DNA from 2 places in the Paenibacillus sp. FSL R7-0189 genome. Region 1 is predicted to be linked to the other one. Evidence: a T-box and tRNA genes for the amino acid it is inferred to sense, from the RefSeq annotation. Region 1 holds a T-box; the other holds one or more tRNA genes.
The links. A T-box is a leader RNA that pairs with one kind of tRNA and senses whether it is charged. The one in region 1 lies ahead of metG (methionine--tRNA ligase), so its partner is inferred to be a tRNA-Met.

Region 2: it encodes a tRNA-Met, which carries the amino acid that the T-box ahead of metG (methionine--tRNA ligase) is inferred to sense. The anticodon was not compared.

Annotation. Positions count from the first base shown of each region.
Region 1 covers NZ_CP150223.1:5,273,174-5,278,834, forward strand. Annotated here, with positions in the region: gene htpG (molecular chaperone HtpG) at 114-1,994, shown strand; gene MKY63_RS23125 (DUF4362 domain-containing protein) at 2,056-2,520, opposite strand; T-box leader at 2,646-2,907, shown strand; gene metG (methionine--tRNA ligase) at 2,951-4,597, shown strand; gene MKY63_RS23135 (LysR family transcriptional regulator) at 4,607-5,476, opposite strand; gene MKY63_RS23140 (ABC transporter ATP-binding protein) at 5,627-5,661, shown strand, end outside.
Region 2 covers NZ_CP150223.1:4,142,323-4,147,983, forward strand. Annotated here, with positions in the region: gene MKY63_RS17950 (extracellular solute-binding protein) at 475-1,962, shown strand; tRNA gene MKY63_RS17955 (tRNA-Met) at 2,322-2,398, shown strand; tRNA gene MKY63_RS17960 (tRNA-Ile) at 2,443-2,516, shown strand; gene MKY63_RS17965 (hypothetical protein) at 3,215-3,718, shown strand; gene MKY63_RS17970 (hypothetical protein) at 4,007-4,681, opposite strand; gene MKY63_RS17975 (hypothetical protein) at 5,353-5,610, opposite strand; gene MKY63_RS17980 (hypothetical protein) at 5,636-5,661, opposite strand, start outside.

The DNA of each region.
Region 1 (5,661 bases):
CATTGAAAATCAGTTTATGTTATATAAAAAGAAGAATTAGCACTCATCTAAGAAGAGTGCTAATCACGGAATGATGAATAATAAGGTTATTTTGAAAGGAGATTTATTTATTCATGGCCAAAAAAGAGTTTAAAGCCGAATCGAAAAGATTGCTGGAAATGATGATTAACTCCATTTATACTCAACGGGAAATTTTCCTGCGTGAACTGATTTCCAATGCAAGTGATGCGATTGATAAGATCTATTACAAAGCCTTAGCTGATGAAGGCCTGGTCTTCAATAAAGAGGATTATTATATTAAAGTGACCGCCGATAAGGCGAACAGAACCTTGACGATTTCCGATACAGGTATCGGGATGACACAAGAGGAGCTGGAGAATAACTTAGGTACAATCGCGAAGAGTGGATCTCTTGCTTTTAAGAAAGAGAACGAAGCTAAAGATGGCCACAATATCATCGGACAGTTCGGAGTGGGCTTCTACGCTGCGTTTATGGTGGCTGATGACGTTATAGTGATCAGTAAGGCATTAGGCAGCGACGAGGCCTTTAAATGGGAGTCTAAGGGCGCTGACGGCTATACCATCGAGACTGTTGAGAAGGATTCTGTCGGCACTGATGTGATTTTGAAGATTAAAGAGAATACTGAAGAAGATCAATATGATGAATATTTGGAAGAATATCGCCTGAAATCCATCATTAAAAAATACTCCGACTTCATCCGTTTCCCAATCAAAATGGACTTGAAGGAACAAAAGCCAAAAGAAGGCACGGAGAATGAGTTCGAAGAAGTTGTTCAAGAACAAACCGTAAACAGCATGGTGCCAATCTGGCGCAAGAACAAAAGCGAGCTGACTACAGAAGATTACGATAACTTCTATGCAGAGAAACGTTACGGCTTCGATAAGCCGCTTAAACATATTCATATCAGTGCTGATGGTGCTGTAGTGTACAATGCGATTTTGTTCATCCCAGAAAATACACCGTTTGACTATTACACAAAGGAATATGAAAAAGGTCTTGAGCTCTATTCCAACGGTGTGTTGATCATGAACAAATGTGCGGATCTGCTGCCTGATTACTTCAGTTTTGTAAAAGGTATGGTGGACTCAGAGGATCTTTCCTTGAACATTTCCAGAGAGATGCTCCAGCATGACCGTCAGCTGACTCTGATCGCTAAGAACATTAAGAATAAAGTGAAAAGCCAACTGCAAAGCCTGCTGAAGGATGAAAGAGAGAAATATGAGCAGTTCTATAATGCTTTTGGCAGACAGCTTAAGTTTGGTGTTTATAACGATTATGGGATGCACAAAGACACCCTTCAAGATTTGCTGATGTTCTACTCCTCCAAGGAGAAGAAGCTGGTTACGCTGGACGAATACGTCTCAAGAATGCCAGAAGATCAGAAGTATATCTACTATGCTTCAGGAGAGTCGATCGACAGAATCGAAAAGCTCCCGCAAACCGAGCTTGTATCGGATAAAGGGTATGAAATTCTCTACTTCACTGATGATATTGATGAATTTGCGATCAAGATGATTCAGTCTTATAAGGAAAAAGAATTTAAATCCGTATCCAGCGGAGATCTGGGGATCGAAGCCGACGAAGCGGACAAGCCAACGGAAGCGGAAGAGAACGAAAACAAGGAGCTTTTTGAAGCGATGAAGGACATCCTGTCCGGCAAAGTGAAAAATGTTAAAGCTTCCAAACGTTTGAAGACTCATCCGGTATGTCTCTCTGCAGAAGGTGAGCTGACGATCGAGATGGAGAAAATTCTGAAATCGATGCCGAATGGCCAAGAGGTGCAAGCGGATAAGGTACTTGAAATCAACATCCATCACGAAGTATTCCAGTCCTTGAAGGCGGCAGCAGAGAACGACAAAGAAAAGCTCGGTTTATACACGAACCTACTGTACAACCAAGCCCTGTTGATCGAAGGTCTACAGGTTAGTGATCCAGTTCAATTCACCAATGATATTTGCAAAATCATGAAATAATATGAAGTAACGAGACCATCCAATTGTATTATGATTGGGTGGTCTTTTTTATTTCAGCATTTCATTTTGTTGTGCGAAAAAGGTAGTAATCAATTTCAGAGTCATTATTTGTGCAACCGCTGATCGAATAGATAATTTCACCTTGTGTGCTTTTTTTACTCGTCACTTCGGAGCAGGTATCGGTTCTGACTCCTGTGTTGCTTCCACCGAATGCATCATTAGAGGTATCATAGCTATAATTAATCACGTTACCGTCAAATTTCAAATCCTTAAATATAGGATCGCCTTCATCTGTGTAACTTGTAACGCGTATATTGTCTGCTTTTTTGCTGGAGAGATTCGTTATAAATTGCTCGAATTTATCGAGGTTGTACACTTTTTCCCAAGAAACAATATCCCCTCTACTGATGGCTTCTTTGGAAGTATAGGGCTCACTTTTAGGTACAGAATTGACTTGATTATCGGAGCAACCCCATACCCCTGCTAGTAAAAGAACAGAGAGTGTAAGCAAATTTACCTTTTTCACTGAGGGACCTCCTTGTAACGTATTTATATAAAAGACGGAGATTAACTGGAAAAGTTACAGTGAGCTTGATTTTTCACATTGACAATAAACAACAAATTGATTATTATTTTCTCTAACTTGAATATGTAAAAGCAAAGAAGAGAAAGAGTACCACGGCAATTCTTTCAACAGAGAGCTCCGGTCGCTGAAAAGGAGTAAAGAAAACCCTTGGGAATATGGTCTCAGAGCTGCGCATCGAAACCTTATGGGTTGTAGGCTGCGCCGGAACCTGCATCCGTTACAGTGCTAGGGTATAAACGTTAATTAACGTCGTACCTGAAGAGGTAAATGTCATGAGGCATTTATAAAATTAGGTGGTAACACGTGAGTAGAACTCTCGTCCTTTGTGGATGGGAGTTTTTTTGTTGTCAAAAAAAGGAGGAGAAGGTTAATGAGTAATGTGTTTATAGGTGGTGCTTGGCCGTATGCGAATGGATCTTTACATCTTGGGAGATTATCAAGTGTGTTGCCTGGGGATGTGCTGGCACGATATTTTCGCTCCAAAGGGGATAACGTATTATATGTATCAGGCAGTGATTGCCATGGCACACCCGTAGCGGTTCAGGCTGCGAATGAAGGGATTACACCCGGAGCTTTTGCAAGCAGATATCATGAGGAGTTTCTGAAGTGTTTTAAACAGCTGGGATTTAGTTATGATCTATATACTCGAACGGATCAACCGCAGCATCATAAGGTCGTGCAAGAGTTGTTTACAAAGCTACTAGAGAATGGTCATTTATATAAAAAAACCATTGCGCAATGTTACTGCGAGGTGGATCAGCGCTTTTTGCCAGACAGATATGTGGAAGGGACTTGTCCGGTATGTGGCCAGCGGGCGCGAGGGGATCAATGTGATTATTGTTCTACGATTCTAGATCCTGCCGATTTGTTAGACAGAGTCTGCAAATTATGTGGTAATACACCATCAGAAAGGCCGACAGAACATTATTATCTTAGCTTATCTAATTTTCAGTCTGAATTAACGGAATATGTAGAGGAAGCACAATTTTGGAGAGATAACGCTATAAAACTGACCAAACGTTATTTACAAGAAGAGCTGCAGGACCGCGCGGTAACAAGAGACTTGTCTTGGGGTGTAGATGTTCCTGTGGCTGGATTTGAAGATAAAAAGATTTATGTTTGGATTGAGGCGGTAAGTGGTTATTTATCAGCCAGTAAGCAGTGGGCTGCACAGTCCGGAGGAAGCTGGGAGGATTTTTGGTTAGAGGAAAAAGGGGAGATTACTGCTTATTATGTGCATGGTAAAGACAATATTCCTTTTCACACTTTAATATGGCCGGCTGTGTTATTAGGAGCTGGAGGTCTGCATTTACCGGACAGGATTATATCTAGCGAATATTTAACCCTTGAAGGGCAGAAGTTCTCCACTAGCCGAAACTGGGCGGTCTGGGTACCTGATATTTTAGAGCGGTATCAGCCAGATTCTATTCGTTATTTCTTAATTGCTAATGGACCCGAGAAGCGGGACACGGATTTTTCCTGGAGAGAGTTTATTTATAGCCATAATGGAGAGCTGCTTGGAGCATTTGGTAACTTTGTGAATCGTTCATTGGCTTTTGTAGATAAGTTTTATGAAGGGAAAGTGCCGAATGGGCAATTGGATAAGGGGTGGAATGACAACATTGACCTCTTGTATCTCGAATCAGGGCGGCTTATTGAGGCTGGGAATCTAAAAGATGCGCTGGAGTATATTTTTTCTTATGTGCGCAAGGCAAACCAGTATTTCGACCTGCAAAAACCATGGATACAGATAAAAGAGGATCAGGTTTCTTGTGATTCTGCAATATACACATGTGTGCAGATTATTGCGAACCTAGCGAATTTGTTACATCCGTTTCTGCCGTTCTCTTGTGACAAGATCAGGGGGTTCCTGTCGTTAGAACTACCGAATTGGCAGCCTTGCTTGGTGCCCCCTTACCAACAGGTTACTGATTTACAATTATTGTTTGAACGAATTGATATTAGCCGTATTAAAGAAGAAGAGGATAGGCTAGATCAACAGCAAGTGAATAAATAGAGCTGGTATTTATCCATTCTTGAAGCTTTCAATAAACTTGGAAGCCAATGATGACAAGTATTTATCCTTAATCCAGACGGCGGCGACCCGCGTGCGTAGTGATTCACTACTGATTTCTTTATAGATCAAATTACTGTTACTCGTTAATTCGAAAGCGGATTTGGGGATGATTCCGATGCCAAGACCAGCGTTTGCCCAGAGCAGTGTTGTTCTAGCATCATCATTCATACAGAAAATCAGCGGATCAAAGCCGTTCTCAAGACATGTTTCCCGGATAAGCTGCTCAAAACGGCGGTAGATAATAAGCGGCTTATCCTTTAGCTCACCGATCTCAATAAAGTTTTCATCCGTTTTCCAGTCATACTCAGGTGTCATTACGGCAATCATAGGTTCAGCTTGTGTGTAAAGACATTCTAAATTTGTACCATTAAAGGGTGTCCTAACAATCCCGACTTCGACAATACCTTTATTCAAAAGGTCAATGATTCTAAAGGTATTTCCTTCATGAATCTCAAACTTCACACCTTTATAGGTTTTGTGAAATTCACATAGCCGATCTTGAAGCAACGTAGCTCCAGAGGAAGAAACTGTACCAATGGCTAGGGTTCCTTTTAAACCTTTGACAAAATCAGTGAGCTCACGGGCAGTGGAATCTGCCAGCTCCAGAATTTGTTGGGCACGGTCCCGCAAAATGGCTCCAGCTTCAGTGAGCTGCACGCTGCGTGGACCTCGTTCCACTAGCTTTACACCGAGTTCTTCCTCCAGGAGCTTTAGCTGCTGGCTCAGCGGAGGCTGGGCCATTTGCAGTTTTTTGGCTGCAGATGTGATCTGTCCTTCCTCAGCTATCGCCATAAAATATTTAAGCTGTCTAATATCCATATAAAAATCCTCCGAACTTGAGATATGCTAATCGTATGGGAGCGATACGAATCCAATATTATTAATATGTGAGTAGATATGCCATAATCATAACTGTTCTTATACATATTTCAAGTGGTTAAATACTTCTTATGTTGGGTGTGGATAAATTTGTTCAAAATTGCAGTATATTTAAAGCCGTACAA
Region 2 (5,661 bases), 1.1 Mb from region 1:
TATATTACGCTCTGTCGCTCTGGTATATTGCGCTCTGTCACACTAGCACTGACACCCGGTGATTTCATCGCACTGTCGTCTCAAACGCAGAATAGTTGCAGTTCGTGCACTTAAACTAACCTTCCTTAGAAGATCTGGCGATATAGTTGCACTTTGTGCAATTATATCCGCCAGAAATCCGCCGAAAGCACCTAGTAACATTTTTTAACTGCACATAGTGCAATTAAAAGGAGAAGCGCAACACACACAGCTGTAATAGTTGCACAAAGTGCAATTATCTTACCGTAGAAAGGCATATCAGGATCCTCAGAAAACTCCCGGAATGTTTTTTATAGAAATAATATGAAGAAATCGTAGCATAACTTTAAACAGCCTGTAACTTCCCCTCCTGAATAAAGCTATATACTGTTACTAGAATTATGGGTAATTATTCATAAGGTGGATGGATTGAGTATTTTATGGGAGGGTTCAAGAATGAATCATATAAATAATAATAGAAGGCTATGGCGGCGCTGGTTAAGCTTTGGAGTATGTGCTGCACTGCTATTGCCTTTAATTTCTGAAAGCAGGCACACAGCTTGGGCGGAGGCTTCTAAGCCATCTACAGAACAGCGTGTACTACGTATTGGCAGCCTCTGGTCTGGAGAGGACGATTCTTCTTTTCGTCAGCAGTTTACAGATATGTATGAATTGCAGCATCCTGAAATCAAACTTGAGATTATTCCAGCCATCAATATGAATGAGCTTCGTTTTGACAGCACCTATCCAGAGGTTAACCCAGATAATCTGGAGAATATCCGAGCAATTATGGGCGGTGCACAGCCAGTTGATGTAATCGTCGGTGATAGTACATTGGTGAAGAGTTTGGTGAAGCATAATCTGGTGCAATCGCTGGAGCCGCTTATCGCACGAGATCAATATGATTTAAGCAATATGGCACCTACAATGTTAAATGGAGTACGTGAGCTGGGTGGAGGAAGTCTTTACGCGTTAGCGCCGACCTTTATGTCGAGTGCGTTATATTTTAACAAAGGTATTTTTGATGCTGCTGGTGTAGGTTATCCGACGGACGGAATGACTTGGGATGAAGTGTTCGCGCTGGCCGAAAAGGTGACCAAGAAATCGACAAATAAAGATAAGCGTATATATGGATTTTCGATGAACCGTTATATGAGCGATCCTTTCTGGGATATGCAGACCTATGTCTCACCGCTTGAGCTTGCTATGTATGACAACAAGGGACATAAGATGGAGGTAAACCAAACACAGTGGAGTCAAGCTTGGACGACCTACAGCCAATTGGTGAAAAAGCAAATTACACCTGGGTTAAACGGTATGGATTTTATAGAAACAGAACGGAGCACCTATAGTCCTGTCCAAGGGGATCTATTCCTTACCGGAAAAGCTGCAATGGTAATTGGAGAATACGATTATCTTAATGAGCTTGCAGGTGTGAGCCGCAATGCAGCAAAAATTAAAAATTACAGTCCCGTCGATTGGGGTTTCGTTACCGTACCTACTTTTAAGGAGAAACCAGGAGTGGCTGTAGGTACTTGGGTAGGTAATATGATGGCTATCAACACTATGGCTGCTAATAAGGAAGATGCTTGGGATTTGATCAAGTTCGTCAACAGTAATGAGGTAGCCAAAATTAAAGCTCATACCCGCGGGGAACTAACTTCCCGTAAGGATTACATTACCACGAAGGTACCTTCAGTAAATCTGGAATCCTTCTATACGCTCAAACCATTACCAGCCAATGATCCTTTGATGAACGTCCTACAAACACAGAAGCCTGGAATTAGCCGTATTAACGATGTTGGGCGCCAACTATTCACAGAAGTTTATCAGGGCAAAAGAACGGTGGAGAGTGCCCTCAAAGCTTGGGAGAAGCAAGGGAATACCATGCTGGGTACGCTCGAAAAAGATCCCACATATTATTTCGACTCTATAGGGGATTAAGTTTTGGAATATGTAGCGGCCACCGGATTTCCGGTGGCTTATTTTGTGGAACTTGGGCATGATAAGTTCAGAGCAGCGTGAGATTAATTTGCAAAAAGGAGAAGAGGGCATCATGAATTGGATATACTTCGCGAAACTGTTCAGAACGAGATTTCAAGCAGGTTGTTTAGCAAAAAGGTTGGAGCAAGATGGCTGGATTTATGGCTACCATGACCCAAGTTTTGTGGAAATTTATCGATCCCGCAAAGGAAGATATGGGGTTAGATTTTTGCCTTGAGAACTTTTACAAATTCATCCTTGACGTAGACCCATTTTGTACTGTATATTATTTATTGTCGCTGTTTGAATATTATTTCTGACGCGGGGTGGAGCAGCCCGGTAGCTCGTCGGGCTCATAACCCGAAGGTCGCAGGTTCAAATCCTGCCCCCGCAACCAATTTTATTACAACAGCAATTGTACATTCGGATATTTTTAGATCCGGGCCCTTAGCTCAGTTGGTTAGAGCGGTCGGCTCATAACCGATTGGTCGGGGGTTCGAGTCCCTCAGGGCCCACTTATCAAAAACCCTTACTTTGTAAGGGTTTTTTGCTGTCTATAAGCTTAGCAATATAAGAAAGTAGAATGGATAAAGAACAGAATTTTGAGTTTGCTAACGGATTTGCTAACGGGAATTATTTTTCTGCAGTTTCGAGCTGTTTTTCAGCGTATTTATTCAGTTCTGCTTCAATTTTATCAACGGCCTCTTCTTGCATGATTGGGAGTAGGTGTGAGTATTATTCGTTGAACATCGCTGGAGTCATACCCAGTCGTTCAGCAGCTACCTTTAGCTTTATATAGTTCCGACCAGAGTAGCAACATACTAAGTCAATTTCCTTGTATGAGTCCTCGTATTCTTTTTTTTAGCCCCGATTTGCGTATAGCGTTCCTTAAGACCATCAATAATATTCTGAAAAACCTTGCAAAGTACCACTGGTTATCATTGTAGCCAATCTAGAATATTTCTAGTGTCATTTGTAGAGTACGGCAGTTTACTTCTCTGCCACTGCCGCTCTTGTTAAGGCGCATGCAGGTAGCTGTTCTTTGTTAGTAGGGGGATTTAATAAATTTTAGTAGAAGTTCTGACATTCATTTTAAATAAATGTTATAATTATTAAATCAGTGTGTAGAGATATTGGTCTTTTTTGTTGGGCCAAAAATATATGTCTCATGATACGTCTGCCATCTGAAATATTATTCACGGAGATGACAAACATGCATGGAGACAAAAGACTGCCCAGAAACGGAAAAGAAGGTATACTATTTTTACTCATTATTTCAATCATTTCAGTAAACACTATTGCCCCTATTATTGTGGGGTTGGAACGTGGCTTCAGTAAGGAAGTGTATATAGATACACTAAAGGTTATTCCGTTTATGTGGATGATCGTAGTTTTATCTGTAAGATTAGTTGCAGGACCGATTGTCGGGAAAGTGATGCCGAAATTCATGGGACAAACAGATGGATTTAATGCAAGGATTCTGTTGAATACTTTATTGAATGTCACGGTGTTATCTATTTTACTATCAATTATTGGCACATGGGTTGGGACGAAACAAATAAGCCTGGATCCACTTAAAAACTTCCTTCACATCTGGCCAAGAAACTTTGGTATAGCATTTTGGATTGAACTGTTGGTTGCGCAGCCGATAGCAAGATTTGCGATGAAAACATTACACGCAAGACAGGATCGAAAAACGGAAAGTGTAAATGCGTAACTAGCTAGAATTTTGTAGACGAATAAGAAAAAAAGGAGCGTCCATGGTGGGCGTTCCTTTTTTATGTCGTAGTAGTCGGATTATAATGCTCAACAGGAGATGCTCGCGAATGACTGAACGCACAATGTAGAAGCATGCTCTAAATACTGCGTACTTTTGATTTGCCTTTGGGGCGAATTGCTTCCTAAAGAATTAATCCAGCAATAACTCTAGCCCCCGGTCACCGCGGTTGAGTTTACAAGTACCCACTAAGGAGAAGTAACCGATGAAAACGAAAATACTCTTTTACTATCTGTGATAATTGCATTTACATGCACCGCAGTCACACTGGAGCCAACCACAAGAATAATGAATAGGGTGTGTCTCAGTGCCTAAAGGAGCATGACATCTCCAGCATTTAGTGTGACGTATTCCATATTTCATAATTTGTTTTTCTTTGATATGCGTTTGGAAGTATTCTTTTTGTGATTTTTTTCGTTTTTCTTCCTCTTCTTTCCTAAGTTGTTCATTTTGTTGAATTATGAATTTTCTTTCAGCTTCATTCTTTTTAATAGCGAGCGCTTCTTGAACGTACCCTTGAATTAAGGAAATATCATTTTTCAAGCAACATACTATCTCTGTTACATTCTGTCGTTCATCGGAAATCATTCCATATAGGTTAACGCCATTGTTAAAGTCATCTTGCGATAAATTAAGCATATCAAGATTTCCTGACACTAATGAACGACTTATCATAACGTTTCCAATGGATAAAAATCCTGAACTCAATTTCATGCTCAATATGCTATCTTTATGCAGATAATTATTACCTTTAATTTCAATGATGGCGAATTGTCTGTTTACTGTTGGAGTATAAGTTAATTTATTATCGATTTTTATAGTATTTGATTCCGAAAGTTTCTGATATTCTCTATCTTCTATTATTGTAAGAAGACCCTGTAATACTCCTTTGAAAAATCCCATATTATGTACTCTCCTTTTATTTAAATCAGGTTTATTTTACCATGTGAAATAGTTTAATAGTGAGGAAATTTGAATTGTATTTGACTGAGGATTAGTAACATAAGGACTCTGGAGTATGAAAGATTTGTTATGGACAGAAAAAAAGAAAGAGTTATCCAGTATCCGATAAAATAGCTGTTGGGGCACTTTTTCTTGCTGCAAACTTACTTATACTAAACACCAAACTTCGTTTGATTAGGGAGCATTTTTGGTATGAGGCTCCTATCGGACCCAGCTGACCCTTAAAGAGGTTTTTCTCCACATTTGCAATTCTAACGGACTCCATAGTCGCTATTGGCATAAAAAGTACCGCATTTGAGTCTCTTTCTAGGCATTAGCGACCATGGGGTCCGAAACCATGCTCCAAAGGCTGAAAATCAGCAAATAGCGGCATCTGGGTCCGATAGCTCGAGGTGGAGGATGTTAGTTCGTTAGTTCGTTAGCTCGTTAGTGCCATGCTCCTCGCAGATGTAGTTGCAGAAATTACAATGAGAAGTAGCCTATAAAGGAACAGTCAGTAGTTTCACCTCTACAACCAGCATATCTAGTATGCGGGCTCATAAACCATACAGTAAAGCACAAAACGGCACTGCTCCAAACCATGAAATGGTTTGGAAGCAGCGCCGTTTTTGTTAGCAGTCAGCTAAATTCCTCCAATGGAGAGCAAGGCGATCGAAACGATGTACCCAATTGCTTCCGACCGCAGTCCCAATCTCAATCTCGATCGCAGTCCCGATCGCAGTCCCGATCGCAATCGCGATCCCAACCGCAGTTGCAGCCCCGATCGCAATCGCGATCCCAACCGCAGCCCTAGTCGCAATCCCGATCGCAGTCCCGATCACAGTCCTAATCTCAGTCGCAATCCCGATCCCAACCGCAGTCCCAACCACAGGCCCTGGGTATCCACCAACATCCCTAAAGTTTCATGCTGTCCCACAGCT